Regions from separate parts of the Micromonospora sp. WMMA1976 genome, predicted to be linked through region 1. Evidence: predicted binding sites of a transcription regulator. Region 1 holds the regulator's gene; the other holds the start of a gene.
The links. Region 1 encodes HrcA, which represses chaperone genes, less so after heat shock. Its sites were predicted from a motif close to GGTTNGCACNCTCNNNNNGAGNGTGCNAACC; they were not measured.

Region 1 (15,492 bases):
ATCTCGTTGCCGCGGACGTGGACGTCGCTGTCGATCGAGCGCTCGACGAGCCGCAGGATCTCGTCGCCCGCGCCGAGCAGGTTCACCATGATCTTCTGGTCGGGGACCGTGATCCTGGTCTGCACACGCGGCGTGCCGGGAGGTGGGGTGCCGGTCATAGGTCGGGCCCGTCGGGCCCTGCGCCACCTGCTCTCCGCTTCTCGGGCGCCGGGCCCTGCTGGCGCGGCGTACGGTTACCTCCATCGTATCGGGTCGGCACCGTACGCACCGCGCCCATTTCCGGTGCCCGGCGGTCAGCCGCCGGCGCGGAAGTCGTACCCGTCGAAGGTCTCCTGGGTGCGGGTGAAGCGGTAGGTCGCCCAGTGCATCCGGACCACCACGCCGCATTCGTCGCGGGTCAGCCGCAGCAGCTCCCCCGCCTCCCGGCCGGAGACCGTGCGGAACACGTCCGGCCGGTCCGGCAGCGGCGCGAACACCGCGGGCGGCTTCCCGGCCGGGTCGTCGGCGCCACGCGCCCGCAGCGTCCCGTCGTGCCAGGAGAAGACGTACTCGAAGCCCTCGCCCCACCAGCGGCCCAGCACGCCGCGCAGGTGGTCCGGCGCGGGTGGGCCGGGACGCCACGGCTCGATCTCCGCCGGGTCGTGCTCGGCGGCGGCGGCCAGCAGCCGGTGTGACAGGTCGAACACCTCCACGCCGGTGCCGGACGAGCCGAGCACCGCGGCGCCCATCGCCCCGGCGGTGCCCTGCCCGCCGCGCCGCCCGTACACGGCGGCGAGGAATCCGGGCATCGCGCCGTCGTGGCCGACGTGGGTCACCCGCTCCGGCTGCGGGATCAGGATCAGTCCCAGTCCGAAGCCGGCCGACCAGACCGCCTCGTCGGTGGGGGTGAGCGGCCAGCGCATCTCCTCGACAGTCGTCGCGGCGAGCACCGTGCCGTCCGGGTCCAGCGCCGCCGGGTCGGCCAGGAACGCGGCCCAGCGGGCCATGTCCGACGCGGTGCTCCACAGCTGCGCGGCGGGGGCCACCGCGCCGAAGTCGGCGGGTGGTTCCGGGTGGGCCTCGTCGGAGTACGCGTCGACCAGGAACCCGGTCGCGGCCCGCTCGGTCGGGTACGGGCCGGTGGCGGTCAGCCCGAGCGGGCCGAGCACCCGGTCGGCCAGCACCTCGGCCCAGGTGCCGCCGCGCAGCCGGGCGACCGCCTCGCCGAGCAGCGCCAGTCCGAGGTTGGAGTAGTGGAAGCGCTGGCCGGTGGGCAGCACCCGCTCGACCCGGGCCAGGTCGGCAAGCATCTCGTCGACGGCCGGGGCGCGCAGGCTGTCCCACACGTCGCCGTGCGGCTCGCGTTGCAGGCCGGCGGTGTGCGACAGCAGCCGGCGTACCGTCGCGTCGCCGTGCGCGGGCAGGTCGAGGTGCCGCCCGATCGGGTCGTCCAGGTCGAGCAGCCCCTCGTCGCGGCACTGCATGACGAGCACCGCGGTGAAGGTCTTTGTGACCGAGCCGATCCGGAACACCGTCTCCGGCCCCAGCGGAGTGTCGTTGCCGGTGTCGCCCACGGTGCAGGTCCAGAGCGGCCGGTCGGCCCGGTGCAGGGCGGCCGACACCGCCGGGATCCGCCCGGTGGCCTGCGCCTGGCGCACCATCCGGGCGAGCCGGTCGGAGACGTCGGTCATCGGCAGAGCATCGGGCCGAGCGGCGCGCCGCCGAGCAGGTGGGCGTGCACGTGGAAGACCTCCTGGCCGCCGTACGGGCCGGTGTTGAACATCAGCCGGAACCCGTCCACGGTCAGGCCCTCCTCCTCGGCCACCACGGCGGCGGTCTGGAGCACCTCGCCGGCCAGCTCGGGCGCACCCTGGGCCAACGTGGCCACGTCCGCGTAGTGCTCCTTGGGGATCACCAGCACGTGCGTGGGCGCCTTCGGGTCGATGTCCCGGAAGGCCAGGGTGGTGGCGGTCTCGCGGACGATGGTGGCCGGAATCTCCCCGGCGACGATCCGGCAGAAGAGGCAGTCCATCGCAGCAGTGTAAGGACGCCGCCGCAAGCGTGGCGGGGGCACCGCCGGGCGGACCGGCAGGATGCGGCAGGATGGCCGCCATGTCGGGACGGGCGGTGCTGGTGACGGGGGCCTCGCGGGGCATCGGGCGGGCGGTGGCGCGGGCGTTCGCCGCCGGTGGGGACCGGGTGGCGATCCACCACCGGGACTCGGCCGAGCTGGCCGAGCGGCTGCGCGCCGAACTGCCCGGTGACGGGCACGTGGTGGTACGCGCCGATCTGGCCGACCCCGACGCGGTACGCGCCGTGGTGGACGAGGCGGCCCAGCGGCTCGGCGGGCTCGACGTACTCGTGAACAACGCCGGGGTGTTCGGGCCGGCCGATCCACCGCACCCGGTCTTCGAGAGCAGCTACGAACAGTGGCGGGCGCGGTGGCGGGAGGTGCTCGACACCAACCTGGTCGGCGCCGCGAACGCGGCCTGGTGCGCCGCGCAGCACATGCGCGACCGCGGGGGCCGGATCGTGAACGTCTCGTCCCGGGGCGCGTTCCGGGGCGAGCCGGCCAACCCGGCGTACGGGGCCAGCAAGGCCGGGATGAACGCGATGGCCCAGTCGCTGGCGGTGGCCCTGGCGCCGTACGGCATCGCTGTGGCCTGCGTGGCGCCCGGCTTCGTCGAGACCGACATGACGAACGAGCATCTGAAGAGCGAGCGGGGCGAGGCGGTACGCGCCCAGTCTCCGTTCCACCGGGTGGCCCGGCCGGAGGAGATCGCCGCGGCGGTGTACTGGCTGGCCGGCCCCGAGGCCGAGTGGGCGTCGGGCACCATCATCGACCTGAACGGCGCCTCCTACCTCCGCTCCTGACCCCCACCCTCGCCCCTGACCCCCGCGATCTTGCACTCTCGGCCCAGGCAAACGCCGCAAAAGGGGCGCCGCGCGGGCCGAAACTGCAAGATCAGCGCGCACCGAAAAGAGGGGCGGGCGCGGGGGTTACCAGTGGGTCAGGCGGGTGGCCAGGACTGTCAGGGCTGCCACGCCTGCCGTGGACGTACGCAGGACCGACGGGCCCAGGCGGACCGTGCGGGCGCCCGCCTCGGCGAACGCGGCCAGCTCGTGGTCGGCGATGCCGCCCTCCGGGCCGACCACCAGCACGATCTCGCCGGCGGCCGGAAGGTCGACTGTGGTCAGCCGGTCCTGCGCGCCCTCGTGCAGCACGAACGCGCCGGCCGCGCCGGCGATCCGGCGGGCCACCGAGGCGGTGGACTCGTCCGGCGCGCCGGCCACCACCGGCAGCCACGGGCGGCGGGCCTGCTTGGCCGCCTCGCGGGCGGTCGCGACCCACTTCTGCCGGGCCCGTTCGCCCCGCTCGCCGCGCCACTGCGCCACCGAGCGGGACGCCGCCCAGGGCACGATCTCGTCCACCCCGACCTCGGTCATCGCCTGCACGGCGAGTTCACCCCGGTCGCCCTTGGCGATGCCCTGCACCACGACGAGCCGGGGTACCGGCGCGTCCGCGTACCCCCGGCTCGTGACCCGCAGGTCGAGCGTGCCGCGGCCGACGGCGGTGACCACCGCGGCGGCGGTGCCGCCCCGGCCGTCGGCGAGCACCAGTTCCTCGCCGACACGCAGCCGCTGCACGGTGGCCGCGTGGTGGCCCTCCGGGCCGTCCAGCGTCAGCGTGTCACCGGTGGGCAGCGCCTCGACCAGGAACAGCGGCGCGGACACCTCAGGCGTGCCCGTTGAAGGCGTCGCGCATCCGGGAGAAGAAGCCGCCCTGCTTGGTCAGCTCGGCGACCTCCTCGCCGCGGGTCTTGGCGAAGTCGCGCAGCATCCGCTCCTGGTCGGCGTCGAGCTTGGTCGGGGTACGCACGTCCAGGTGCACGTAGAGGTCACCCCGGCCGGTGCCGCGCAGGTGCGGTACGCCCCGGGCGCGCAACCGCAGTGTGCTGCCGGGCTGGGTGCCGGGCTTGACGTCGACCGTCTCCTCGCTGTCCAGCGTCTTGATGGTCAGCCGGGTGCCGAGCGCGGCGGCGGTCATCGGCACCGTGACCCGGCAGTGCAGGTCGTCGCCCTTGCGGGAGTAGACGTCGTGCGGCCGCTCGTGGATCTCGACGTAGAGGTCACCGGCGGTGCCGCCACCGGGGCCGACCTCGCCCTGCTGGGCCAGGCGGATCCGCATGCCGTCCTCGACCCCGGCCGGGATCTTGACGGTCAGCGAGCGGCGGGTGCGTACCCGGCCGTCACCGGCGCAGGTCGGGCAGGGGTGCGGGATGGTGGTGCCGTAGCCCTGGCAGACGGTGCACGGCCGGGCGGAGACCACCTGACCGAGGAAGGTCCGCTGCACCGACTGCACCTCGCCCCGGCCGCCGCACGCCTCGCAGGTGGCCAGGTGGGTGCCGGCGGCGGTGCCGGCGCCGGAGCAGGTGGTGCAGAGCACCGCGGTGTCGACGGTGATCGGCGCCTCGACGCCGAACGCGGTCTCGTTGAGGTCCAGTTCCAGGCGCAGGATCGCGTCCGCGCCGGGGCGGGTACGCGGCCGCGGCCCACGGCTGCCGCCCGCGGCACCGCCGAAGAACGCGTCCATGATGTCCTGGAAGCCGACGAACGGGCCGGCGCCGCCGGGACCGCCCGGGCCGCCCATGCCACCGCCGCCCGGGGCGAGCGGGTCGCCGCCCAGGTCGACGATCTGCCGCTTCCGGTCGTCCGAGAGGACCTCGTACGCGGCGTTGATGTCCTTGAACTTCTCCTGGGCCTCCGGGTCCGGATTGACGTCCGGGTGGAACTGCCGCGCCAGCTTGCGGTAGGCGCGCTTGATCTCGTCGTCGGAGGCGTCCCGGCTCACGCCGAGAATGCCGTAGTAGTCCCTGGCCACTGCGTTAGGTGTCCTCATGTTCGTCTCGCGTCGCTCCGGTCGTCGGCCGGAACCGGCCGTCGGCCCAGACTGGTCAGTTCTGGGCCAGCAGTTCGCCCACGTAGCGTGCCACGGCCCTCACCATGGCGATATTGCCGGGGTAGTCCATCCGGGTCGGCCCGAGCACGCCGAGTCCACCGACGATCGTGCTGCCCGGTCCGTACCCGGTGCTGACCACCGAGGCGGCCCGCAGGTTGTCGAATTCGTTCTCGTCGCCGATGAGCACCCGGGTGGTGCTCGGCTCGGTCTCGCCGATCAGCTTGAGCAGCACTACTTCTTCTTCGAGCGCCTCCAGGATGGGGCGCAGCGAACCCTGGAAGTCGAGCAGGCCGCCCCGGGTGAGGTTGGCCTGGCCGGCCAGCGCGAGGCGTTCCTCGTGCCGCTCGACCAGCGTCTCCAGCAGCACGGTGGACAGCGTGGTCATGGCCGGGCGCAGGTGCGGCGCGGACTCGTCGACGAGCGCCTGCACCAGCGGCGGCGTCTCGGCGAGCTGGCTGCCGACCAGCTTCTCGTTCACCAGCCGGCGCAGGTCGGTCACGTCGTCGGCGGGCACCGGGGCGGGCAGCTCGACCAGCCGCTGCTCGACCCGGCCGGTGTCGGCGATCATGACGACCATCAGCCGGGTGGTGGAGATCGGCACCAGCTCCAGGTGGCGCACCTTGGACCGGGCCAGGCTCGGGTACTGCACCACCGCCACCTGACGGGTGAGCTGGGCGAGCAGCCGGACCGTACGGTGCACCACGTCGTCCAGGTCGACAGCGCCCACCAGGAAGCGCTCGATCGCCCGGCGCTCGGCCGGGCTGAGCGGCTTGACCCGGGACAGCCGGTCGACGAAGAGGCGGTAGCCGCGGTCGGTGGGCACCCGGCCGGCGCTGGTGTGCGGCTGCCGGATGTAGCCCTCCTCCTCCAGCACCGCCATGTCGTTGCGCACGGTGGCGGGCGAGACGCCGAGCTGGTGCCGCTCGACCAGGGCCTTGCTGCCGACCGGTTCCTGCGTGGCGACGTAGTCCTCGACGATCGCGCGCAGCACGGCGAGTTTGCGGTCGTCGAGACCCATTCCCCACCTCCTGACGCACCTCGGCCGGGCCGGCACGCGGCATCCGCCGGGCGGCTGGCACTCGACTGTAGCGAGTGCCAGTCTACGTCGGCACCCCCGCCGACGCGATGATCGCCTGACGGACCTGCGGTGCGGCCCACCACACAGCGCCGCCCACCAGGGCCGAACAGCCGGTCATCGTCGGTCTGTGTCGCTCTGGTGCGAGTTGACCGGTGCCCCTACCGTGGCGACCATGACAGAACCTCCTCGCCCTCCAGGGGCAGGGGACTCCGGCCCCCAGCCCGACCCGTCGGCGCCCTACGGCTCGTCGCCGGGCAGCGAACCGCCCACCGCTCCACTGTCCGGGGCGCCGGGCGCCGGCGGCTATCCCCCGCCCGGTGACTATCCGCCCCCGGGCGGCTACCCGCCCCCGGGCGGCGGCTACCCCCCGCCGGGCGGCTACCCCCCGCCGGGTGGCACGCCCGGCTACCCCGCCGGTGGCGGGTACGGCCCGGCCTCCTACGCCAACAACGACGAGAAGACGTGGGCCCTGGTGGCGCACTTCGGCGGCGCCGCCGGTGTCATCGTCGGTGGCGGTCTGCTCGGCTGGGTTGCCCCGCTGATCGCGATGATGGCCCGGGGTCAGCAGTCCCCGACGGTCCGCGCCCACGCGGTCTCGGCGCTGAACTTCCAGATCACCTGGACCATCGCCAGCGTGCTCGCCTGGGTGATCACGGTCATCACCTGCGGGATCCTGTTCTTCGTCCCGATGCTGGTCTGGCTGGTGCCGCTGATCTTCGGCATCATCGGCGGGGTCAAGGCCAACGAGGGTGTGCTCTACCGCTACCCGATGACCTACAACTTCATCAAGTGACACCGCCGGCCGGCCGAGGGGGCGGCCGGCCGGTGCCGGTCACGGCAGCAGGTCGCGTACCACCGCGTCGGCCAGCAGCCGGCCCCGCAGCGTCAGCACCACGAGCCCTCGCGCGTACGCCCCGGCGTCGAGCAGCCCGGCGTCCCGGGCCCGCTCGGCGCCCGCCCGGCCGGGTTCGTCCAGCACGTCCAGCGGCAGGCCGGCGGCGAGCCGTACCCGCAGCATCACGTCCTCCATGTGCTGCTCGTCCGGAGTGAGCCGCTCCCGGGCCAGCGCGGGCGAGGCGCCCTCGGCCAGCCGCGCCGCGTACGCGCTCGGGTGCTTGACGTTCCACCAGCGCACGCCGCCGACGTGGCTGTGCGCCCCCGGGCCCAGGCCCCACCAGTCGGCGCCGGTCCAGTAGAGCAGGTTGTGCCGGCACGCCGCCGCCGCCGAGCGGGCCCAGTTCGACACCTCGTACCAGGAGAATCCGGCCTCGCCGAGCGCGGCCTCCGCGGCCAGGTAGCGGTCCGCTGCCACGTCGTCGGAGGGGTACGGCAACTCGCCGCGTCGCATCCGCGCGGCCAGCCGGGTGCCGTCCTCCACGATCAGGGCGTACGCGCTGACGTGGTCCACGCCCGCGTCGACCACCTGGGCCAGCGAGGCGGCGAAGTCGTCGGCCGTCTCGCCCGGCGTGCCGTAGATCAGGTCCAGGTTCACGTGCTCGAATCCCGCGTCGCGCGCCTCCAGCGCGGCGGCGGTGGCCCGGCCCGCGCTGTGCCGCCGGTCCAGCACCGCGAGCACCCCGGGAGCGGCGGACTGCATGCCGAGCGAGATCCGGGTGTAGCCGGCCGCCCGCAGCGTCTTGAGCGACTCCGGGCTCACCGACTCGGGGTTGGCCTCGGTTGTCACCTCGGCGTCGGCGGCCAGCCCCCAGACCCGGTCGATGCCGTCGAGGATCCGGGCCAGGTCGTCGGCGGGCAGCAGGGTGGGCGTGCCGCCGCCGACGAAGACGGTGTCGACCCGGGGCGGCGGCGAGTCGCCCAGCACCCGGGCGGCCAGCTCCAGCTCGGCGAGCACCGAGTCGGCGTACGTCTCCCGGCTCGCCCCGCCGCCCAGCTCGGCGGCGGTGTACGTGTTGAAGTCGCAGTAACCGCACCGGCTGGCACAGAACGGCACGTGGACGTACACGCCGAAACCGCGCGCGCCGACGTCGCGGCGGGCGGTGGCGGGCAGCGATCCGTCGCGCGGGACGGGTTCGCCTTCTGGAAGGACGCCGGGCATGGCCACTAGTGTGCCCGGCATGACCTCTCCGGACGCTCTCGTGCGAGTCGCCACGGCCCGTGGGGTGACCACCCTCACCCTGGACAGCCCGCACAACCGCAACGCGCTCTCCACGCCCCTGATGACCCAGCTGCTGGCCGGGCTGGCCGACGCGGTCGCCGACGACGCGGTACGCGCGATCGTGCTCGACCACACCGGCCCGGTCTTCTGCTCCGGCGCCGACCTGAAGGAGACCGCCGCCGCGTACGCCAGCGGCACGGTGCCCGCCGGGATGCTCGGCGACGTGCTGGTGGCGGTGCGGGAGTGCCCGAAGCCGGTGGTGGCGAAGGTCGCCGGGCCGGCCCGGGCCGGTGGGCTGGGCCTGATCGCCGCCGCCGACCTGGCGGTCTGCGCGCAGGAGGCGACGTTCGCGTTCACCGAGGTGCGGATCGGCGTGATTCCGGCGGTGATCTCGGCGACCGTGCTGCCGCGGCTGGGCCAGCGGGCCGCCGCCGAGCTGTACCTGACCGGCGACACGTTCGACGGCCGCCGCGCCGCCGAGATCGGCCTGGTCACCGCCGCGGTGCCGGCCGACGAGTTGGACGCCGCCGTCGGGCGCTACTGCGACTCGCTGGTGAAGGGCGCGCCGGGGGCGCTGGCCGGGGCGAAGGAGCTGCTGCGCCGGCCCGCCGGGACCGACCTGCGGGCCGAGATCGCCGAGTTGGCCGCGCTGTCGACCGGGTACTTCCTCTCCGACGAGGGACGCGAGGGCGTCATGGCGTTCCGGGAGAAGCGTCCCGCCGCCTGGGTGCCCGCCGGAGACTGAGGTGCGCGGCGGGCCCCGCGGGAGCCATTGCGGCCGAGGTGGGGCCCGCCGGTCGGCCGAGACGCGCCGGTGCGGGTGGGACGTACGCTTGTCGGACTGTCGGGACAGGGGGTGCGGGTGCGGACGCGAGCGGCGATCGTGGCATCTGGGGTGGCGGTGTGCGTGCTGGCACTGCTCGCGGTCTATGTCGTGACCAAGCAGTTCGGCGAGCACCTGCGGCTCCCCCTGTCCAGCCGGACCTGCACCGTGAAGGCGGACGGCGAGGTGGTGCTCGGCGCCGACCAGATGGCGAACGCGGCCACCATCGCGGCCATCGGGATGCAGCGCCGGATGCCCGAGCGGGCGGTGGTGGTGGCGTTGGCGACCGCGTACCAGGAGTCGCACCTGCGCAACATCGCCCACGGTGACCGCGACTCGCTCGGCCTGTTCCAGCAGCGCCCGAGCCAGGGCTGGGGCACACCGGAGCAGGTCCAGGACCCGCGGTACGCGGCGAACAAGTTCTACGCCGCGCTGAAGAAGGTCAAGGGCTGGGAGCGGATGCGGGTCACCGACGCCGCCCAGCGGGTGCAGCGGTCGGCGTTCCCCGAGGCGTACGAGAAGTGGGCGGACGAGTCGGAGGTCCTGACCCGCGCGCTGCTCGGCCACGCGACCGGCGCGGTGGCCTGCACTGTCTCCTCGCCGCCGACGATGCGCGGCCCGGCCGCCGCCAGCGCCGTGCTGGAGAGTCTGTCGCTGGACTGGGGGCTGCCCCGGCTGCCCACGGCGACCGACCTGACCGCGCTCACCGTGCCGGCCGGCGGCGACCGCAACGGCTGGCGGTACGCGCACTGGCTGGTCTCGCACGCCGACGACCACGGCGTGAAGAAGGTCCGCTTCGGCAACCTGGAGTGGACCGCCGAGCAGGGCTCCTGGGCCCGGGTGAAGGGCGACCCGGCCACCGAGGTGCGGGCCGAGGTGTTCGCCGCGGCCTGACCGGCCGCGGCCCTCAGCCCTTCACGGCTCCGGCGACCAGCCCGGAGACCATCCGGCGCTGCACCAGCAGGAAGAAGACGATCACCGGCAGGGTGAACAGCGTGGACGCGGCCATCACCGAGCCCCAGGCGGTGTCGTCCCGGCCGAAGAAGAACGTCATCGCCACCGGCAGCGTGTACTTCTGCTGGTCGTTGATGAAGGTCAGCGCGAAGATCAGCTCGTTCCACGCGGTGATGAACGAGAAGATGCTGGTGGCGACCAGGCCGGGCGCGACGAGCGGGAACAGCACCTTGCGGAACGTCTGGGCCCGGCTGGCGCCGTCTATGGCGGCGGCCTCCTCCAGTTCCTTCGGCACCGCGGCGACGAAGCCACGCAGCATCCAGACCGCGAACGGCAGCGAGAAGCCGAGGTACGTGAGGATCAGGCTGGGCAGCGTGTTGTAGAGGCCGAGCCGCTGGATCATCAGGAACAGCGGGATGACCAGCGCCTCCAGCGGGATCATCTGCACCACCAGCAGCATGATCAGGAACGTGGTGCGCAGCTTGAACCGGAACCGGGCCACGGCTGTCGCGGCGAGCAGCGCGACCAGCCCGCTCAGCAGCACCGTCGCCAGCGCGACGAGCGCGCTGTTGAGGAAGAAGTCGGCGAACGTGACGCCCGGGATCAGGTTGCCGGTGAGGATCTCCCGGTAGTGCTCCAGCGTCGGCTCCGCCGGCACCGGCCGGGGCGTGGACGAGAAGATCTCCCGGTTGGGCTTCAGCGACGTCGCCACCATCCAGTAGACCGGGAACGCGGCGAAGAGCGCGACCAGCAGGCCCGCGCCGTTGAGGGCGATCTTCTTCATCATTCGTCCTCCTGCCGCAGCACCATGCGGACGTACAGGGCGGTCACCACGAGCAGGATCACGGTGAGGATGACTGCGATGGCGGAGCCGAGGCCGTACTTCGGCGGCGGCGAGAACGCCTCCGCGTACGAGTAGATCGACAGCATGAACGTGGACCGGTCCTGGGTGCCGCCGGCCAGCACGAACTGCTGGGTGAAGACCTTGAAGTCCCAGATCGTGGAGAGCACCACGAGGATGCCGAAGACCGGCCGCAGGACCGGGAACGTCACCGACCAGAACACCTTCCACGGCCCGGCGCCGTCGACCCGGGCCGCCTCCTGCAACTCCGTCGGCACGCTCTTGAGCCCGGCCAGCACGCTCACCGCGATGAACGGGAACGAGTGCCAGACCACCACGAGCGTCAGGATGGCGAAGAACAGCAGCGGGTCGTTGAACCAGCCGTACCCGGTCCAGTCGCTGCGCCCGAACAGGGCCGTGGACAGCCCGTCCGGGAGCTTGTTGAACAGCCACGTGACCAGGCCGCTCGTGTCGTCGAAGATCCACTTCCAGACGATCGTGCCGGTCAGCGCCGGAGTGGCCCAGGCGAGCATCACGCAGCTCGCCACGAACGTGGCCATCTTCTTGCCCAGGCGGTTGAGCAGCAGCCCGACCAGGGTGCCGAGGATCATCGTGAGCGCCACGTTGGCGAGCGCGAACAGCACCGTGTTGCGCAGCACCGTACGGAAGAACGGGTCGCCGAGGATCTGCGCGTAGTTGGCCAGGCCGACCCACGGCCACTCGCGGTCGCCGCGCAACTGCCGGACGCTGTCCAGCTTGTGGAAGGACATCCACACGACCTGGCCGAGCGGCCAGAGCAGCAGCACGGCGATGATCGCCAGGCAGGGCAGGAGGAGCAGGTACGGAAGGTGGTCCACCCGGCGACGGCGCCGCCGCGCGGGGGTCTCCCGCGCGGCGGCCTCGCCGGTGGCCTCGGTCAGCGTGGTCACTTGGCGTTGAGAATGCTTTCCATCTCGGTGGCCGCGTCGGCGGTAGCCTTCTCGACCGTCTTCTGGCCCTTGATGACCGAGCTGTTCATCGCCTGGGTCACCGTCTTGGTCCGGCTGACCTCGACCCACTTCGGGGTGAGCGGGGTCAGCTTGGTGTTCTGGATGGCGGTCGCGAACGCGGCCATCACCTTGTCGTTGGCGTAGTCGCCGCTGCTGACCAGGTCCTGGTAGACCGGGAAGAAGCCGAGGCTGCTGGCGAACTCCTTGTCCTTCTGCTTGCTCAGCAGCACGGTCATGTAGTCCCAGGCCAGCGCCTGCCGCTCGCTGTCCTTCCAGATGGCGATGTCGGAGCCACCGGCGAACGCCGGGGCGGCCTTGCCGTCCGGGCCGGGGATCGGGAACGTGCCCCACACCTTCTCGATGTCGGGGTTGTCCTTCTTCATCGCGCCGCCCTGCCAGCTGCCGGCGAACGCCATCGCGGCCTTCCCGGTGGCGAACTGGGTACGGGCGTCGACCTCGTTCCAGCCGGCGGCGGCCGGCGGGGCGACCTTGTGCACTGTGACCAGATCGGTCCAGAACTTGACCGCCTTCTGCGCCTCGGGGGTGTTGTAGCCGGACTTCCAGCTGTCGCCCTCCTTGGTGGCGATCTCCCCGCCGGCACCCCAGAGGAAGGAGTAGAACGGCAGCTCGGAGTTGCCGGGCAGGGCGATGCCGTAGGTGCCGGGCTTCTTGGCCTGCACGGCCTTCGCGGCGGCGACCATCTCGTCCCAGTTCGTCGGCGTCTTCACGCCCGCCTCGGCGAACCAGTCGGTGCGGTAGTAGACGGCGCGCACGCCGGCGTACCACGGCACGCCGTACTGCTTGCCGTCGAGCTGGGCGTTCTTGACCAGGTCGGGCAGGATGTCCTTGCCCTCGGACCAGCCGTTGAACTTGTCCGAGACGTCGGCCAGGGCCTCCTGCGCGGCCCAGCCCTGGGTCTCGGTGTTGCCCAGCTCGGTGACGTCCGGACCCTCCCCGCCGGCGAGCGCGGCCTGGAACTTCTTCGGCGCCTCGAGCCAGGGGATGTACTGCACCACGACGTCGGTCTCGGGGTGCTTCTTCTTGAACTCCGCCTCGACGCTGTCGAGGAACTTGGTCTGGGCGTCGCCGCCCTCACCCATCATCCACACAGTGAGCTTGCTGTTGTCGGCGGCCTTGTCGTCGTCGCCGGAGCCACCGCACGCGGTCAGCACCAACGCGGCCGACGCCACGATGGCGGTGACCGGAGCCAGCCGCTTCCACCTGTTCACGCCATATCTCCCTCAGGGCCGTTTGGCACTAACCTTCTCCGCCGCACCTTAGTAGGAAAATTTCCTTTACAACAGGGGGTGTTCGTGACGGAGGGCACAGGCGACCGTATCGCAGCCGGAGGCCCGGCCGACATCGATGCCGTCCGGGCAGCTCAAGGGGCCGCACACGGCGACGGGCGCCCGGCCGTGAGGCCGGGCGCCCGTCGAGGCGCGTGATGCGGGGTCAGTAGCGCGAGACGCCGCGGCGACGACCGACACCGGCCACCAGGGCCACGCCGATCGCGGCGAAGAGCACCTGCAGCATCAGCTCGCGCCAGTCGATACCGGCGGTCTCGGCGAAGCCGGAGGCCCGGGCCACGATCGTGCCCAGAAGCGCGGCGCCGACGCCGATCAGCATGTGCAGCCACATCGGCATGTTCTGCCGGCCCGGCACGACCAGCCGGCCCAGCGCGCCGACGATCAGACCAACGACCAGCGCCGTGATGATGCCCCAAACGGTGAGCTCCATGGTCGCCCTCCTCCTTAAGATCCGGTCACACGTTTTTGTGTGGTTACTGTCGTGATCGCTAAGTTCCCGACCGTCCGGAAATCCAAACCGACTCCGATGACGAATTGTTCAGACGTACCCTGACCTGCTGCTTCTCCCCGAAACCCGGCGCGGCGGGCGGGCCCGGCACACCGACGGGGTTCAATGCGCCGAATACGCCGACGGGCGCCCGGCCGTGGGGCCGGGCGCCCGTCGAGGCGCGTGATGCGTCGATCAGTAACGCGAGACGCTGCGGCGGCGGCCGACGCCGGCCACCAGGGCCACACCGATGGCGGCGAGCACGACCTGCACGGCCAGCTCGGCCCAGTCGATACCGGCGGTCTGCGTGGCGATGCCGAGCGCACGGGCCAGGACGGTGCCCAGCAGCGCCGCGCCGACACCGATCACCATGTGCAGCCACATCGGCATGTTCTGCCGGCCCGGCACGACCAGCCGGCCCAGCGCGCCGACGATCAGACCCACGACGAGCGCGGTGATGATGCCCCAGACGGTGAACTCCACGGTCGGTCCTCCTAAAGCGATTTCGCACGTTCTGTGCGGTTGCTGTCGTGACCGCTAAGTGCCCGACGCATCGAAAACCGAAACCGGCGGCAACGACCGCCGCTCCCCCGGCCGGGACGAACCCGCAGGTGGGAGCGCTGCCAGCAGCTGAAAATTTCCTGGGTACGCGAACGGCCGGCGCCCCTGCGAGGGGACGCCGGCCGGTTCGTGGGCTCTGGCGACCTACTTCTTGCCGGCGGGCTTGCCGTCGCCGGAGTCGGACGACAGCGCCGCGATGAACGCCTCCTGGGGGACCTCCACCCGGCCCACCATCTTCATCCGCTTCTTGCCCTCCTTCTGCTTCTCCAGCAGCTTGCGCTTCCGGCTGATGTCACCGCCGTAGCACTTGGCGAGCACGTCCTTGCGGATCGCGCGGATGGTCTCCCGGGCGATCACCCGGCTGCCGATGGCCGCCTGGATCGGCACCTCGAACTGCTGGCGCGGGATCAGCGTGCGCAGCTTCGCCGCGATCGTCGTGCCGTACGTGTACGCCTTGTCCTTGTGCACGATCGCGCTGAACGCGTCGACCGGCTCACCGTGCAGCAGGATGTCGACCTTCACCAGGTCGGACGCCTGCTCACCGGAGGGCTCGTAGTCCAGCGAGGCGTAACCCTTGGTGCGGCTCTTGAGCTGGTCGAAGAAGTCGAAGATGATCTCGGCCAGCGGCAGCGTGTACCGCAGCTCCACCCGGTCGGCGGAGAGGTAGTCCATGCCCAGCAGGCTGCCCCGGCGACCCTGGCACAGCTCCATTACCGCACCCACGTAGTCGTTCGGGGTCAGCACCGTGGCCCGCACGGTCGGCTCGTACACCTCGGCGATCTTGCCGGTCGGGTACTCGCTCGGGTTGGTGACCACGATCTCCTCGCCGTCCTCCTGGATGGCCCGGTAGACCACGTTCGGCGCGGTGGAGATCAGGTCGAGGTTGAACTCCCGCTCCAGCCGCTCCCGGATGATCTCCAGGTGCAGCAGGCCGAGGAAGCCACAGCGGAAACCGAAGCCCAGCGCGCCGGAGGTCTCCGGCTCGTAGACCAGCGCGGCGTCGTTGAGCTTGAGCTTGTCCAGCGCCTCGCGCAGGTTCGGGTAGTCCGAGCCGTCGATCGGATAGAGACCCGAGTAGACCATCGGCTTCGGATCCTTGTAGCCGCCGAGCGCCTCCTTGGCCGGGTTGTTGTTGATGGTGACCGTGTCACCGACCCGGGACTGGCGCACGTCCTTCACGCCGGTGATCAGGTAGCCCACCTCACCGACGCCGAGCGCGTCGGCCTTCACCATCTCCGGCGAGATGACGCCGATCTCCAGCAGCTCGTGGACCGCGCCGGTGGACATCATCTTGATCCGGTCCCGGGCCGAGATCCGGCCGTCGATCACCCGGACGTACGTGACCACGCCCCGGTAGACGTCGTACACCGAGTCGAAGATCATCGCGCGGGCCGGCG
Region 2 (15,492 bases), 600 kb from region 1:
TCCGGGCGCTGGCCCGCAAGATCCTCGACCAGGGCACGGCCCGCGACCCGCAGCGGGTCGAGCAGGTGGTGGCCGCGCTGGGCAGGACCCTGGTGTACGCCGGGGGCGGCCGGAAGCTGATCGACTACGCGTACGTCCTGGGTGGCCTGCCGGCCGACCGGCTCACGCTCGTCGTGCTGCCCGGCGCCGGGGTGAGCAGCGGCGGCGCGTACCGGGGTGAGCAGCTCAAGCCGCTCGGCCGTGACTTCCTCAGCGCACTGCGCGGTGGGCGGGCCGACGCGTTCCTGGCCGCCCACCCGTCGCTGCGCGTCAAGAACTGACGCCTACAGCGGTTTCGGGGCCGGCGGGCGCTCGGTGCCGTACAACCACGGGTCGAAGACCTTCGCCAGCTTCCTGCCGGTGATCCGCTCGGCCAGCGCCACGAAGTCGGCGGTGGTGGCGTTGCCGTTCTTCCGCTCCGCGGCCCAGGTGCGCAGGATCGCGAAGAACGCGGTGTCCCCCACCGCCACCCGCAGCGCGTGCACGGTCATCCCGCCCCGGTCGTAGACCGAGCGGCTGAACAGGTTCGCGACGCCCGGCTTGCCCGGCGGCGTACGCCACACCTGCCCGCCGGCGTTCGCGTACTTCTGCTCGAACGTGCGCTGCACCGTGGTCGAGCCGGTGTGCTCGGCCCACAGCCACTCGGCGTACGTGGCCAGCCCCTCGTTGAGCCAGATGTCCTGCCAGCGCTGGATCGACACGCTGTTGCCGTACCACTGGTGGGCCAGCTCGTGCGCGACCACGCCGGTGTTGTCGCCCTGCCGGAAGAAGCTCGCCGAGTAGACCGGCCGGCTCTGCGTCTCCAGCGCGTACCGGATGCGATCGTCGGCGATCACCACGCCGCCGTACGAGTCGAACGGGTACGGACCGAAGACGCTCTCCAGGTAGTCGGCGACCTCGATAGTGCGCGCGAGGGACCGGTCCGGCGCGCCCTCCGCCACCAGTGTGGTGACCGCGTTGTAGACCGGCCGTCCCTTGTGCTCCCCGGTGGTGACCCGGAACTTCCCGATCGCCACCGTGGTCAGGTAGCTGGCCGCCGGCGCGGTCTCCGACCACTTCCAGGTGGTCCAGGCGCCGCTTGTCGTCTTCCCCTTCGGCACGCCGTTGGAGACCGCCGTCAGTCCCTTCGGAACGGTGATCTCCATGTCGTAGGTGGCCTTGTCCGAGGGGTGGTCGTTGACCGGGAACCAGGTGCTGGCCGACTCCGGCTGACCGAGCGCGATCGCCCCGTCGACGGTGTGCAGCCAGCCGCCCTCGCCCAGCGACTCGGTACGCAGCGGCTCCGGCCGGCCGTCGTACCGGATCTCGGCGGTGAACCCGTTGCCGGAGGTCAGCCCGATCGCCGGGGTGATCACCAGCTCGTCCTCGGACCGGCTGTGCCGGGCGGCGGTGCCGTCCACTGTCACCGAGCGGACGGTCAACCCGGCCAGGTCCAGGTTGAACGCGGACAGGTCGGCGGTGGCGGTGGCCCGCAGTGTGGTGGTGCCGCTGAGCTTGTCCGTCTCCGGGTCGTAGCGCACCTTCACGGTGTAGTGCGCGACGTCGTACCCGCCGTTGCCGTAGCTCGGGAAGTACGCGTCACCGGCGCCGTCCGCGCCCGGCGCGAAGCTGCGCGAGGCCGCCGGCGCGGGGGTGGCCGGGGACGTCGGGCCGGGGTCCAGCTCGGCCGAACCGCAGCCCGCGACCAGCAGCGTGCCGCAGGTCAGCAAGCCGATCCGTCGTCGTGCGCCGCGCCGCGTCATCGCCTCGATCCTCCCGGGCCCGTTCGGCGGCCCCGCCCACGGGCCGCTCCGACCGCGGCAGCCTACCCAGCGGCGGTCACGCGTTCGTCACGGCAGTCCCGGCGGCGTGCCACCTACCAGCCAGGCGTCCAGCAGCGCCCGCAGCGGACGTCCGGACGTGCGTTCGGCGTACCCGACGAAGTCGGCGGTGGTGACGTTGCCGTCGCGGTGCTGCGCCAGCCAGCCGCGCAGCACGCGGTAGAACGTCTCGTCGCCGAGCGCGCGGCGCAGCGCGTGCACCGCGAGCGCGCCCCGCTGGTAGACCGCGTCGCCGAACATCCCGGCCCGGCCCGGGTCGACTGTGGGCTTCGACCAGTCGGTGTCCGCGTACCGTTGCGCGACTGTCTGCGCCACGGTGCGCCCGCCGTCGTGCTCGGCCCAGAGCCATTCGGCGTACGTGGCGAAGCCCTCGTTGAGCCAGATGTCGCTCCACCGGGCCACCGAGACGCTGTCGCCGAACCACTGGTGGGCCAGCTCGTGCGCGACCACCTCGGTGTTCGGCAGGCCGTCGCGGAAGAACGCCGGCCCGTAGACCGGGCGGCTCTGCGTCTCCAGCGCGTACCGGATGCGCTCGTCGGCGACCACCACGCCGCCGTACGCCTCAAACGGGTACGGCCCGAAGTGCCCGGCCAGGAAGTCCGCGACCTCGCCGGTGCGGGCCACCGACGCGGCGGCCGGACCGTCCGCGGGCAGCGCTGCGGCGACGGCGGTGACGAGCGGCTTCCCGGCGTGGGTGCCGCTGCTGACCCGGTAGTCGCCGATCACCAGCGTGCTCAGGTAGCTGGCCATCGGCGCGCGCTCGGACCAGCGCCAGGTGGTCCAGCCGCCGTTCGACGTCCTGCCCTCCGGCACGCCGTTGGACAGCGCGGCGAGGCCGTCCGGCACGGTGACCGCGAGGTCGTATGTCGCCTTGTCCGACGGGTGGTCGTTCACCGGGTACCACGTGCTCGCCGACTCGGGCTGGCCGAGCGCTATCGCACCGTCCGGCGTGGCGTGGAATCCGCCGTCGCCGAGCTCGGCGTTGGGCAGCGGCTGCGGCACCCCGCCGTACGTCACCTCGACGGTGAACCGCTTTCCCGACGGCAGCCCGCGCGGCGGGGTGACGATCAGCTCGGCGCCGTCGTGGCGGTGCTTCGCCGTCTCCGCGTCCACCCGCACCTGCTCGACGTCCAGCCCGGCCAGGTCGAGCTGGAAGCGGGACAGCGCCCGGGTGGCGGTGACGGTCAGCGTGGCGGTGCCGGTGAGCCGGTCGCTCGCCGGGTCGTAGCGCGCGTCCAGCGCGTAGTGGCCCACGTCGTAGCCGCCGTTGCCGGCGCCTGGCACGTACGGGTCACCGGCGTCCGCCGCACCCGGCCGGAACCCGTTGTCGTCACCGCCGGTGCAGCCGCCCAGCGCGAGCGCCGCCGCCACCAGCCCTGCCGCCCAGACCCGCCCCCGTCTCACCCGGCGAGCCTAGACGCGCGACGGCGCGGGCGGGGCCGGAACACGTCCGCGCCGCCGCCCGCGCCGTCACGCGGTGCTCAGCCGGTGCTCAGCGGTGCTCAGCGGTCGAGGACGAGCCCGACCTTCTGGAACTCCTTCAGGTCGCGGTAGCCGCACTTGGCCATCGCGCGGCGCAGGCCGCCGAAGAGGTTGAGCTGGCCGTCCGGCTCGTCGGCCGGGCCGAACAGCAGCTTCTCCATCGAGCCGAGCGGCTCGCCGGCCACCTCGAACGCGCCACGGGGCAGCGACGGGTGGCTGGCCGCGGAGTGCCACCAGGCACCGCCGGCCGGGGCCTCCTCGCACAGCGACAGCGGCTCGCCGAGCATCACCGCGTCCGCGCCGCAGCCGAGCGCCTTGGCGATGTCGCCGGAGGTCTGCATGTCGCCGTCGGCGATCAGGTGCACGTACCGGCCGCCGGTCTCGTCCAGGTAGTCGCGGCGGGCCGCGGCGGCGTCGGCGATGGCGGTGGCCATCGGCACCCGGATGCCGAGCACCGACTCGGTGGTCGACCAGTCGTCGCCGCCGATGCCCACGATCACGCCGGCCGCGCCGGTACGCATCAGGTGCAGCGCGGTCTTGTAGTCGGTGCAGCCGCCGACGACGACGGGCAGGTCCAGGTCGGCGATGAACTCCTTGAGGTTCAGCGGCTCGTCGGTGGTCGAGACGTGCTCGGCCGAGACGAGCGTGCCCTGGATGACCAGGATGTCCACGCCGGCGTCGAGGATCACCGGGGCCAACGCCAGGGTGTGCTGCGGGGAGACCCGCACCGCCACCGTGCCGCCGCCCTCACGCAGCTCGCGGACCCGCTCGGCGATCAGGTCGGGCCGGATCGGCTCGGCGTAGACCTCCTGGAGGCGCTTGGTCGCCCGCGCGTCCTCGCCGAGACCGGCCAGCTCCTCCAGGATCTTGGCCGGGTTCTCGTACCGGGTCCAGAGGCCCTCGACGTTGAGCACGCCAAGCCCGCCGAGCTGGCCGAGCCGGACCGCCGAGGCCGGGCTCATGGTCGCGTCGGAGGGATGCGCGACGCACGGGATGCCGAACTGGTACGCGTCGAGCTGCCACGCGGTGGAGACGTCGTCGACGTCCCGGGTGCGGCGGCTCGGCACGATGGCGATGTCGTCCAGGTGGTAGCCGCGCTGCGCGGTCTTGCCCAGCCCGATCTCGACCACGTCACGCATGAGGGACTCCAGGTGGTTGGGGGTGGTGGGTCAGCGGGAGTGGTAGTTGGGCGCCTCGACTGTCATCTGGATGTCGTGCGGGTGGCTCTCCTTGAGCCCGGCCGCGGTGATCCGGATGAGCTGGCCACGCCGGTGCAGCTCCGGGATGCTCTCCGCGCCCACGTACCCCATGGCGGCGCGCAGCCCGCCGGTGAGCTGGTGGGCGACAGCGGACAGCGGCCCCCGGTAGGGCACCTGACCCTCGACGCCCTCCGGGACCAGCTTGTCCTCGGCGAGCACGTCCTGCTGGAAGTAGCGGTCCTTGGAGTAGGACTTGCCCTGGCCGCGCGACTGCATCGCGCCGAGCGAGCCCATCCCCCGGTACGCCTTGTACTGCTTGCCGTTGATGAAGATCAGCTCGCCGGGGCTCTCCTCGCATCCGGCCAGCAGGCTGCCGAGCATCACCGTGTCGGCGCCGGCGACGAGCGCCTTGGCGATGTCGCCGGAGTATTGGATGCCGCCGTCACCGATCACCGGCACGCCGGCCGGGCGGGCGGCACGGGCCGCCTCCATGATCGCGGTGATCTGCGGTACGCCGACTCCGGCCACGATCCGGGTGGTGCAGATGGCGCCCGGGCCGACGCCCACCTTGACGCCGTCCGCGCCGGCCTCGACGAGCGCCTTCGCGCCCGCGTACGTGGCGATGTTGCCGCCCACGATGTCGATGGTGACGTCCCGCTTGAGCCGGGTGACCATCTCCAGCACGGCGCGCTGGTGGCCGTGCGCGGTGTCCACGATGACGACGTCCACGCCGGCGTCGACGAGCGCGCGGGCCCGCTTGTAGCCGTCCTCGCCCACGCCGACCGCGGCGGCGACCCGGAGCCGGCCCGCGTCGTCCTTGGTGGCGTTCGGGTACTGCTCGCTCTTGGTGAAGTCCTTCACCGTGATCAGGCCGCGCAGCTTGCCGCCCGCGTCCACGATCGGCAGCTTCTCGATCTTGTGCTGGCGCAGCAGGCCGAGCGCGTCGTCCTTGCTCACGCCGACCGGCGCGGTGATCAGCGGGGTGCGGGTCATGATCTCGCGCACCGGCGTGGCCGGGTCGGAGACGAACCGCATGTCGCGGTTGGTGACGATGCCGACCAACTGGCCCTGCCCGTCCACCACCGGTACGCCGGAGATGCGGTAGCGCCCGCAGAGCGCGTCCACCTCGCGAAGCGTGTCGTCCGGGCTGGCGGTCACCGGGTTGGTGATCATGCCGGACTCGGAGCGCTTCACCAGGTCGACCTGAAGCGCCTGGTCCTCGACGGAGAGGTTGCGGTGCAGCACGCCGATGCCGCCCTGGCGGGCCATGGCGATCGCCATCCGCGCCTCGGTGACGGTGTCCATCGCGCTGGACAGCAGCGGCACGGTCAGTTCGATGTTGCGGGTGAGGCGGGTGCGGGTGTTGACACGGCTGGGGACGACGTCCGACTCGCCCGGCTGCAGCAGGACGTCGTCGAAGGTCAGCCCGAGCGGCACCACGCGGGCCGAACCCGCAGGCAGCTCGGGCAGATGGCCACCCAGCTCCCCGCCGTCGGCGCCGGCCGGGATCTCGGTGCTGGGCGAATTCTCCACGATTGCTCCCCTGAGCTGGTCGAACGGGCTGCAGCGAGGCGGCGCGCGGGGGCACCGGCAGGCGCCGGGTGACGGCGCGTCGCCTCATCGTACCCACCTACCCGTCCGCGCCCGGGCAGCGGCGGGCCAAGGGTAGGCAGGGCCACAGCACGGGCTGGGGCGGGCTTTCCGGCGGCTCGGGGTCTACGGTGAGGGGGTGCACGACGAGCCCATCGACCCGTTCAACGGCGACCCGGCCGATCCGGCTGCCGGCCTGCACGATCCCGGCGACGACGACGCGCTCGACCCGCTGACCGAGGTCGAGCGCCAGGACGTCCTGGAGGATCTCGCCGATCTGGAGATCTACCAGGCGTTGCTCCAGCCGATCGGCGTGCGCGGCCTGGTGATCGAGTGCGAGGACTGCCGCGAGCCGCACTACTTCGACTGGGACCTGCTCCGCGGCAACCTGCGCCACCTGCTCAACTCGGGGCGTCCCCGGGTGCACGAGCCGGCCTACGACCCGGACCCGGACCACTACGTGAGCTGGGACTACGCCCGCGGGTACGCCGACGGCGTGCACGACACCCTCACCGAGGGCACCGACGACTCCGCGCAGGAGTGATCCCCGCGCGGGTCAGGCGACCAGGCCCGCCCGGAACCCGGCCGCCACGGCGTGTGCCCGATCGCGCGCGCCGAGTTTGCGGAACAGCCGCCGGGCGTGTGTCTTGACCGTGTCCTCGGAGACGAACAGCTCCCGCCCGATCTCCGCGTTGCTCTTGCCCTCGGCCATGCCGAGCAGCACCTGAAGCTCCCGCTCGGTCAGCCCGATCGCGCTGCGCGGCGTCCGCGCGGGCCGCTGGACCGCACCCGCCCGGGGCGCCTCCGCGCCGTCGGCCGCCGCCGGGTCGTCCGGGTCCTCACCCCGCTGCACGGGCACCACGGTGGGCAGGCCCGCGGCGTCCACCGGGGCCGTCGCCGGCCAGCCGGGACCGCCCTGGGTACGCCCCGGCGCCGCCGGCCGGGTCGGCCCGCCCACCGCCGCCGCGTCCCGGGCGGTGTCCGCCACCCGGTTCCTGTTGCTCCGCCCGGGGGCGGACAGCAGCAGTAGCGCCTTGGCCACCGCGCTGGTCAGGTCGTGGTCGGCGTTCTGGATCAGGCCCCGCGCTCCGGCGCTGATGGTGGCCGCCGCCGACTCCGACTCCTCGGCGCCGAGCAGCAGCACCGCCGCCTGCGGGGCGCGGGCCAGCACCCGCCGGACGAAGCCGGCGCTGTCCGGCCGGGTCAGCGCGGTGTCGGCGAGCACCACGTCCACCGGACGCTCGGCGAGCCGCAACATCACCTCCGGATCGGAGACGGCCGTCCGGACGACGCCGGACAGCCCGAGCCGCGCCGCCGCGGAGGTCAGATGCTGGGCCGCCAATGGTGTCCGAACGCACACAAGAACACTACGCACAGTGGTCTCCTCTCCGACTCAGAGCAGACCATGCGGAGGTGGGGTCGGGAGGGGGTTCCGGGCAATCATCCGAACTTTTCCGACAGATGGGGCATATGCCGCCGAGTGTCCGACGTTTTCGATCACAGATGTGTGAGGCGCGGACCGCTCGGGTACCGAGGGGTTCATCCGGAACCGGCATCCCGCGCGGACCGCCGCCCGGTAGCTGGCAACGAACATTCTCCGCGGTGCCGCGCGGGAGGAGGGGTGCTGATGTCGAACGTACGTAGGCTGCCTGGACCGATCGACGAGCTCTGGGACTGGCAGCGGCTCGGAGCCTGCCGTGGCCGCGACAGCGCGCAGTTCTTCCACCCGGACGGCGAGCGCGGCTCCTCCCGGCTGCGCCGCGAGACCGGCGCCAAGTCGGTCTGCCGCGCCTGCCCGGTGCGCGCCGAATGCGCCGCCCACGCGCTCTCCGTACGCGAGCCGTACGGCGTCTGGGGCGGGTTCAGCGAGTCGGAGCGGCTGCGGCTGCTCGCCCTCGGCTGGGAGGACCTGGCCGACCGCCGGCAGACCAAGGTGGACATCGCCCGACTGGAGGCGCGCCTCGGCCGGCCGCACAACACCGCCGTGCCGGACCAGCGCAAGGTCGCCTGACCCGGTTCCACGACCCCCGATGCCGCGCCCCGAGTTACGGGGCGCGGCGTCGTGTCGTGGCACCCCACGCGTAGATCTTGGAAGCTTTGCGCCCCTATTGCGGGGCGCCGAGGAGCGGGGACGCGGAGTCGGTGGGTCAGGCGACGGTGACCCTGACTGTGTGCCATCCCGTCGCGCCGTCGGGGGCTACCGGGGCACGCTGTTCCGTCTGCGTCTCGCCAGTCGTGTCGGTCGCCCGCACCTGGAGCGAGTGCTCGCCCGGCGTCGCGTCCCACCGCCAAGACCACTGCACCCAGGTGTCCGCCGACACGGCAGGCGCCAGTGTCGCCTCCTGCCAGGGGCCAGCGTCCACGCGTACCTCGACGCGGCTGATGCCGAGGTGCTGCGCCCACGCCACACCGGCCACCGTCACCGGGCCGGCCTCCGGGCGGCTGCGGGGCCGGGGCGTGTCGATCCGGGACTGCGTCTTGATCGGTCCCTGCGCGGACCAGCCACGCGGCACCCAGTACGCGTCGAAGTCGGCGAAGCTGGTCAGCTCCAGCTCGGTGAGCCACTTGCAGGCCGACACGTACCCGTAGAGCCCCGGCACCACCATCCGCACCGGGAAGCCGTGCTGGATCGGCAGCGGCTCGCCGTTCATGCCGACCGCGAGCAGCGCGTCCCGGCCGTCGCGCAGCACCGAGGTGGGCGTGCCACAGGTCCAGCCGTCGACCGCGCGGCCGACCACCTGGTCCGCGCCGTCGGCCGGGCCGGCCTCGTCGAGCAGTTCCTTGATCGGTACGCCGAGCCAGCGCGCGTTGCCGATCAGGTCGCCGCCCACCTCGTTGGAGACGCAGGCGAGCGTCACGTACCGCTCGACCATCGGGCGGGCCAGCAGGTCGTCGAAGCTCAGCTCGATGGGGTTGCGCACCCGCCCGTGGATCCGCAGCCGCCAGGTGACCGGGTCCACCTGCGGCACCACCAGCGCGGTGTCGATCCGGTAGAACTCCCGGTTCGGCGTGACGTACGGCGCCAGCCGGGGCAGTGACAGGTCCGCTCCGGCCGGCACCTGCGGGGCGGGCGCCACCGGGGCGGGCAACGTCACCGCCTCCCGGGCCGCCGACACGCCGCGCCGGCCCGCCAGCCAGTGCCCGCCCAGCCCGGCCACCGCCGCCGCACCGGTGAGCAGCCCGGCGCCGCGCAGGAAACGCCGCCGCGACTCCGCGTCGTCGTCGTGCCGGACCGGCTCCCAGCCACCCGGGGTCTTCTCCTCCCCCGCGAGCGCGGCGACCGCCGGAGGCGGTGCCGGCTGCGCGGCCGCGCCCCGGCCGGGCCCCAGTGGTCCGGCCACGAACGCCCAGAGCGTCAGCGCGCCCAGTCCGCCGCCGACCAGCGAGGGCAGCGCGTCGAACGCGTCCGCGCCGGCCCGGGTCAGCGCGGCAGCGACGCCGAGCACCGTGAACGCGGCGACGCCGGCCAGGCCGATCACCAGCCGCCGGGCCGCCGCCAGGCCGAGCAGCGCCCCGAAGGCGGCCAGCAGCAGCGCCGTCCCGGCCAGCAGGGCGATCTTGTCGTACGTGCCGAAGACGTCGATGGCGAACTGCTTGAGCGGCTCGGGCACCAGGTCGACGACGAGTCCGCCGACGGCGACGAGCGGCGCGGACCGGGGACCGGTCAGGACCGCCACGGGTTCGGCGGTGCCGAGTGCCACCACTGCGGCGACGACACCGGCCAGCGCCGCGCGGCGGCGGGAGAGGGTGCTCACGGCACCCAGTCTGATCGACCCGCCGGTCCGGCTGCCAATCCCGTCAGCGTTCCGTAAGGACATACGCGTCAGGGCACACCACCGGGTCGGCGGTGTGCCCTGACGTCGGGCCGTGCTGCTCGGGTCAGAAACCCGGGCCGTGCTGGTGGCCGTGGCCGTGCGAGTGGCCGTGCCCACCGGCGGCCGGCTCCGGCTCGGCCGGCTTCTCCACCACGAGGCTCTCGGTGGTGAGCAGCAGGCCGGCGATCGAGGCGGCGTTGCTGACCGCGTTGCGGGTCACCTTCACCGGGTCGATGATGCCGGACTTGGCCAGGTCGACGTACTCGCCGGTGGCGGCGTCGAGGCCGTGGCCCCAGTCCTGGCCGACGACCTTCTGCACCACCACGTAGCCGTCGTGGCCGGCGTTCTGGGCGATCCAGCGCAGCGGCTCGACGAGCGACTTGCGCACGATCGAGACGCCGACCTTCTCGTCACCGGTGAAGCCCAGGTCGTCGTCGAGCGCCGGCAGGATCTGGGCCAGGGCGGCGCCGCCACCCGGGACCGTACCCTCCTCGACCGCGGCCTTGGTCGCGGCGATGGCGTCCTCGATGCGGTGCTTGCGCTCCTTCATCTCGACCTCGGTGGCCGCGCCGACCTTGATCACGGCGATGCCGCCGGAGAGCTTCGCCAGCCGCTCGGCCAGCTTCTCCCGGTCCCACTCGGAGTCGGAGGCCTCGATCTCCTTGCGGATCTGCGCGACCCGGTCGGCGACCTCGGCGGACTGGCCGCCACCGTCGACGACAGTGGTGTTCTCCTTGTCGACCACGACGCGGCGGGCGGTGCCCAGCACCTCCAGGCCGACCTGGTCGAGCTTGTAGCCCAGCTCCGGGGCGACCAGCTCGGCACCGGTGAGGATCGCCATGTCCTGGAGCATCGCCTTGCGGCGGTCGCCGAAGCCGGGGGCCTTGACCGCGCAGACCTTGACGGTCTTGCGCAGCGCGTTCACCACGAGCGTCGACAGGGCCTGGCCCTCGACGTCCTCGGCGACGATGAGCAGCGGCTTGTTGTTCTGGAGGACCTTCTCCAGCAGCGGCAGCAGCTCCTCGATCGCCGAGATCTTCTGGGTGGTGATCAGGATGTACGGGTCCTCCAGGACCGCCTCCTGCGCCTCCAGGTCGGTGACGAAGTTCGGGGAGATGAAGCCCTTGTCGAACTGGAGACCCTCGGTCACCTCCAGCTCGGTGGTGAGCGCGGAGCCCTCCTCGACGGTGATGACGCCGTCGCGGCCGACCTTCTCCATCGCCTCGGCGATCAGCTCGCCGATCGCGGCGTCCTGCGCGGAGACGGTCGCGACGTGCGCGATCGACTCCTTGCTGGAGACCTCGACGGCCTTGCCGAGCAGCGCCTCGGAGACCTTGGCGGCCGCCGCGTCGATGCCCCGCTTCAGGCCGGTCGGGTTGGTGCCGGCGGCCACGTTGCGCAGGCCCTCACGGACCATCGCCTGGGCCAGCACGGTGGCGGTGGTGGTCCCGTCGCCGGCGACGTCGTTGGTCTTGGTCGCCACCTCCTTGACCAGCTGCGCGCCGAGGTTCTCGTACGGGTTGGTGAGCTCGATCTCCTTGGCGATGGTCACGCCGTCGTTGGTGATCGTGGGCGCACCGAACTTCTTGTCCAGGACGACGTTGCGCCCGCGCGGGCCGAGGGTGACCTTCACCGCGTCCGCGAGGGCGTTGACACCGTGCTCCAGCAGGTGCCGGGCGTCGTCCGAGAAGCTGAGGATCTTCGCCATCAGTATCCCTTCGAAGCGACGTTGCCCCGGCCCGGCGAGCCGGACCGGGGCAACGACACTGATCGGTTGCTTACTTCTCGATGACCGCGAGGACGTCGCGGGCGGAGAGCACCAGGTACTCCTCGCCGGCGTACTTGACCTCGGTGCCGCCGTACTTCGAGTAGAGGACGGTGTCGCCGACCTTCACGTCGATCGGCACGCGGTTGCCCTTGTCGTCGATCCGGCCCGGGCCGACAGCGAGGACGGTGCCCTCCTGCGGCTTCTCCTTGGCGGTGTCGGGGATCACGATGCCCGAGGCGGTGGTGGTCTCGGCCTCGTTCGCCTGGACCACGATGCGGTCCTCGAGCGGCTTGATCGCAACCTTGGTCGCGGTAGTCACGGGCATACCCTCCCGGGTACTTGGTGTCGTTGCCGGCCGGCACGCCGACCAGCGTCAATCTGCCACATGCCACCGGGCGGGGCCGTCGTCGCGGGTGCCGGTCCGCCTGGCGCTCAACCCCCGGGCACGAGGCTCGGGCGTTGGCACCCTCAGGGTGAGAGTGCTAATCGCAGGTTATTCCTCGGCTAGCACTCCGTCAAGGAGAGTGCCAACGCGTCGCCCTCCGTGTCGCGCCGGAACCGGGCCGGGAGAATGAGCGCGTGGATCTCGACCAGCTCGCCGCGCTGCGTACCCCCGAGGGGTCGGCGGCGCTCGCCGCGGCCGAGCGGGTGGCCGGCGGCGACCCGCTGGCGGCGGCGGCCGCGCTGCGCTCGGCCGGCATCCCCGGCGGGCTCGCGGCGGCGGCACTGACCCAGGCGGAGCTGCGCCGCCGGGCGGCCGGCAAGTTCGGCCCGGTCGCGGCCGGGATGTTCCTCACCCGGGCCGGGCTGGAGCAGGCCACCCGGCGCGCGGTCGCGGACCGGCGCGCCGCGCGGCTGCGCGCCGCGGGCGTGACCACGCTGGCCGACCTGGGGTGCGGGCTGGGCGCCGACGCGCTCGCCGCGGGCCGCGCCGGCATCCGGGTGTACGCGGTGGAGGCCGACCCGCTCACCGCCGCGATGGCCGCCGCCAACGCCGAGGCGGCCGGGCTCGCCGACCTGGTGACCGTCTCCTGCGGTGACGCCACAGCGTTCGACGTGCGCCCTGTCGACGCGGTGTTCTGCGATCCGGCGCGGCGGCGGGCCGGCACCGGGCGGCGCGTCTTCGACCCGAACGCCTACTCCCCGCCGTGGGACTTCGTCACCGGCCTGGCCGCGCGGGTGCCGCGGACCGTGGTGAAGGTGGCGCCGGGGCTCGACCACGCGCTGATCCCGGCGGGCGCCGAGGCGGAATGGGTGAGCGTGGACGGCGACCTGGTCGAGGCCGCGCTCTGGTGCGGTGACCTGGCCGAGGTCCCGCGCCGCGCCACAGTGCTGCGCGAGCGCGACGACGCGGTGTCGCTCCTCACCGGCACGGGCGGGCAGGAGGCGCCGGTGGGACCGGTCCGGCGGTTCCTCTACGACCCGGATCCGGCGGTGGTCCGGGCGCACCTGGTCGCCGAGCTGGCCACCGACCTCGACGCGACGCTCGCCGACCCGTCGATCGCCTACCTGTACGCCGACGAGGCCCGGCCCACCCCGTTCGCCCGCTGCCTGGAGATCACCGACGTGCTGCCGTTCTCGCTGAAGCGGCTGCGCGCGCTGCTGCGGGAGCGGCGGGTCGGCCGGGTCGAGATCCGCAAGCGCGGGTCGGCGCTGGAGCCGGAGAAGCTACGCCGTGACCTGCGGCTCTCCGGCGAGGCGGCGGCCGACCTGGTGCTGACCCGGGTCGCCGGCGGCCCCACGGTGCTCGTCTGCCGGCCGGTTCCGGCGGGCGGCTGACCCGCGGCGCGCGGTTTCGGCTCGCGGCGGGCCGGCGACCGGGCTAGCTTGATCCGGTGGCGGGCCCTGGCACTCCGGCGATCGCGTTGCTGAGCAAGCGGAAGATCGCCCACAGCACCCACACCTACGACGTCTCGCCGGACGCGCCGAACTACGGCGCGCTCGTCGCGACCGCGCTCGGGGTGGCACCGGAGCGCGTGTTCAAGTCGCTCGTCACCGAGGTCGACGGCGGGCTGACGGTGGCGGTGGTGCCGGTGACCGGCGAGCTGGACCTGAAGGCGCTCGCCGCCGCGGCCGGCGGCAAGCGGGCGACGATGGCGGACCGTACGACGGCCGAGCGGGCGACCGGATACGTCCGCGGCGGCATCAGCCCGCTGGGGCAACGCAAGCGGCTACCGACCGTCATCGACGCCTCCGCGCTGACACACCCGACCGTGTACGTCTCGGCGGGCCGCCGAGGGTTGCAGGTGCAGCTCGCGCCGACTGATCTGGTGGCGCTCACCGGGGCGACGACGGCATCGATCGCCGCCGCCTGAGCGGGCTCGTGACGGTACGTGTGGGAGCGTTCCCGGAGCGCGCTCTCCCGGCGGTGTCCCGCGGGTGACAACCGCGTTGCTGAATTGTTACCGCCGCCAACAAACTTCTGACCTCGGCAGTCTTGCGGTGCATGGGAAGCGGGGAATACGTTGCCGGGCACAACAAAACATCACCACTCCCCCACCTCCGAAAGGACCCTGCACATGCGCAAGGGCTTCCTCACCTTCGCGGCCGTCGGTCTCCTCGCGACCGGCAGCATGGCCGCCTGCGGTGACAACGGCGGTTCTTCCGACGAGGCCGGCGGCTCCAACGCCAAGAAGCCGAAGATCGGCGTGATCCTGCCGGACAGCAAGTCCTCCGCCCGCTGGGAGGGCGCGGACCGCAAGTACCTGAAGGCGGCGTTCGACGCGGCCGGCGTCGAGTCCGACATCCAGAACGCGCAGAACGACAAGACCGCGTTCCAGACCATCGCCGACCAGATGATCACCAGCGGCGTCAACGTCCTGATGATCGTCAACCTGGACTCCGGCACCGGCAAGGCCGTGCTCGACAAGGCCAAGTCGCAGGGCGTCGCGACCATCGACTACGACCGGCTGACCCTGGGCGGCTCCGCCCAGTACTACGTCAGCTTCGACAACGAGGCGGTCGGCAAGCTCCAGGGCGAGGGCCTGAGCAAGTGCCTGACCGACAAGGGCGTCAAGAACCCGTCGATCGCGTACCTCAACGGCTCGCCGACCGACAACAACGCCACCCTGTTCAAGAACGGGTACGACTCGGTACTCAAGCCGAAGTTCGACTCGAAGGAATACACCAAGGTCGCCGACGACCCGGTACCCGCGTGGGACAACGCGCAGGCCGCCACCATCTTCGAGCAGCAGATGACCAAGGCCGGCGGCAAGATCGACGGCGTGCTCGCCGCCAACGACGGTCTCGGCAACGCGGCCATCTCGGTGCTGAAGAAGAACAAGCTCAACGGCAAGGTCCCGGTGACCGGTCAGGACGCCACCAAGGAGGGCCTGCAGAACATCCTCGCCGGCGACCAGTGCATGACCGTCTACAAGGCGGTCAAGAAGGAGGCGGACGCCGCCGCCGAGCTGGCCATCGCGCTCGCCAAGGGCGAGAGGAAGGACACCGGCCAGACGGTCAAGGACCCGGAGGGCAACCGGGACGTGCCGGCCGTGCTGCTGGAGCCCAAGGCCATCTACAAGGACAACGTCAAGGACGTGGTGGCCGACGGCTACGTCACCAAGGAAGAGCTCTGCACCGGTGCCTTCGCGAAGCTCTGCACCGACGCCGGCGTGAGCTGACCCACCCGCCTCAGGCGGCGCCGCCCGGCACGGGAGACCCGTGCCGGGCGGCGCCCGCGCCGGACGGGATCCGAGACCTCCCTCCGCCCAAAGGAGAACCCCGTGTCCGCAACCCCCCTGCTGGAGCTACGCGGGATCGACAAGAGCTTCGGTCCC

Region 2: a site for HrcA is predicted at 12,171-12,201, ahead of groES (co-chaperone GroES). Genes of this name have one in related genera too.

What each region holds. Positions count from the first base shown of each region.
Region 1 is NZ_CP114912.1:4,790,568-4,806,059, forward strand. It holds gene O7546_RS21940 (PhoH family protein) at 1-158, opposite strand, end outside; gene O7546_RS21945 (serine hydrolase domain-containing protein) at 294-1,670, opposite strand; gene O7546_RS21950 (histidine triad nucleotide-binding protein) at 1,667-2,011, opposite strand; gene O7546_RS21955 (SDR family oxidoreductase) at 2,092-2,853, shown strand; gene O7546_RS21960 (16S rRNA (uracil(1498)-N(3))-methyltransferase) at 2,980-3,714, opposite strand; gene dnaJ (molecular chaperone DnaJ) at 3,716-4,861, opposite strand; gene hrcA (heat-inducible transcriptional repressor HrcA) at 4,935-5,957, opposite strand; gene O7546_RS21975 (DUF4870 domain-containing protein) at 6,190-6,810, shown strand; gene hemW (radical SAM family heme chaperone HemW) at 6,850-8,073, opposite strand; gene O7546_RS21985 (enoyl-CoA hydratase-related protein) at 8,093-8,878, shown strand; gene O7546_RS21990 (hypothetical protein) at 8,990-9,850, shown strand; gene O7546_RS21995 (carbohydrate ABC transporter permease) at 9,864-10,697, opposite strand; gene O7546_RS22000 (sugar ABC transporter permease) at 10,694-11,680, opposite strand; gene O7546_RS22005 (sugar ABC transporter substrate-binding protein) at 11,677-12,969, opposite strand; gene O7546_RS22010 (transglycosylase) at 13,193-13,477, opposite strand; gene O7546_RS22015 (GlsB/YeaQ/YmgE family stress response membrane protein) at 13,730-14,017, opposite strand; gene lepA (translation elongation factor 4) at 14,240-15,492, opposite strand, start outside.
Region 2 is NZ_CP114912.1:5,391,925-5,407,416, forward strand. It holds gene O7546_RS24740 (LCP family protein) at 1-320, shown strand, start outside; gene O7546_RS24745 (M1 family metallopeptidase) at 324-1,781, opposite strand; gene O7546_RS24750 (M1 family metallopeptidase) at 1,869-3,263, opposite strand; gene O7546_RS24755 (GuaB3 family IMP dehydrogenase-related protein) at 3,362-4,480, opposite strand; gene guaB (IMP dehydrogenase) at 4,511-6,073, opposite strand; gene O7546_RS24765 (DUF5319 domain-containing protein) at 6,270-6,674, shown strand; gene O7546_RS24770 (response regulator transcription factor) at 6,687-7,505, opposite strand; gene O7546_RS24775 (WhiB family transcriptional regulator) at 7,758-8,141, shown strand; gene O7546_RS24780 (molybdopterin-dependent oxidoreductase) at 8,278-9,885, opposite strand; gene groL (chaperonin GroEL) at 10,010-11,653, opposite strand; gene groES (co-chaperone GroES) at 11,724-12,038, opposite strand; gene O7546_RS24795 (class I SAM-dependent methyltransferase) at 12,293-13,492, shown strand; gene ybaK (Cys-tRNA(Pro) deacylase) at 13,549-14,028, shown strand; gene O7546_RS24805 (substrate-binding domain-containing protein) at 14,233-15,336, shown strand; gene O7546_RS24810 (ATP-binding cassette domain-containing protein) at 15,439-15,492, shown strand, end outside.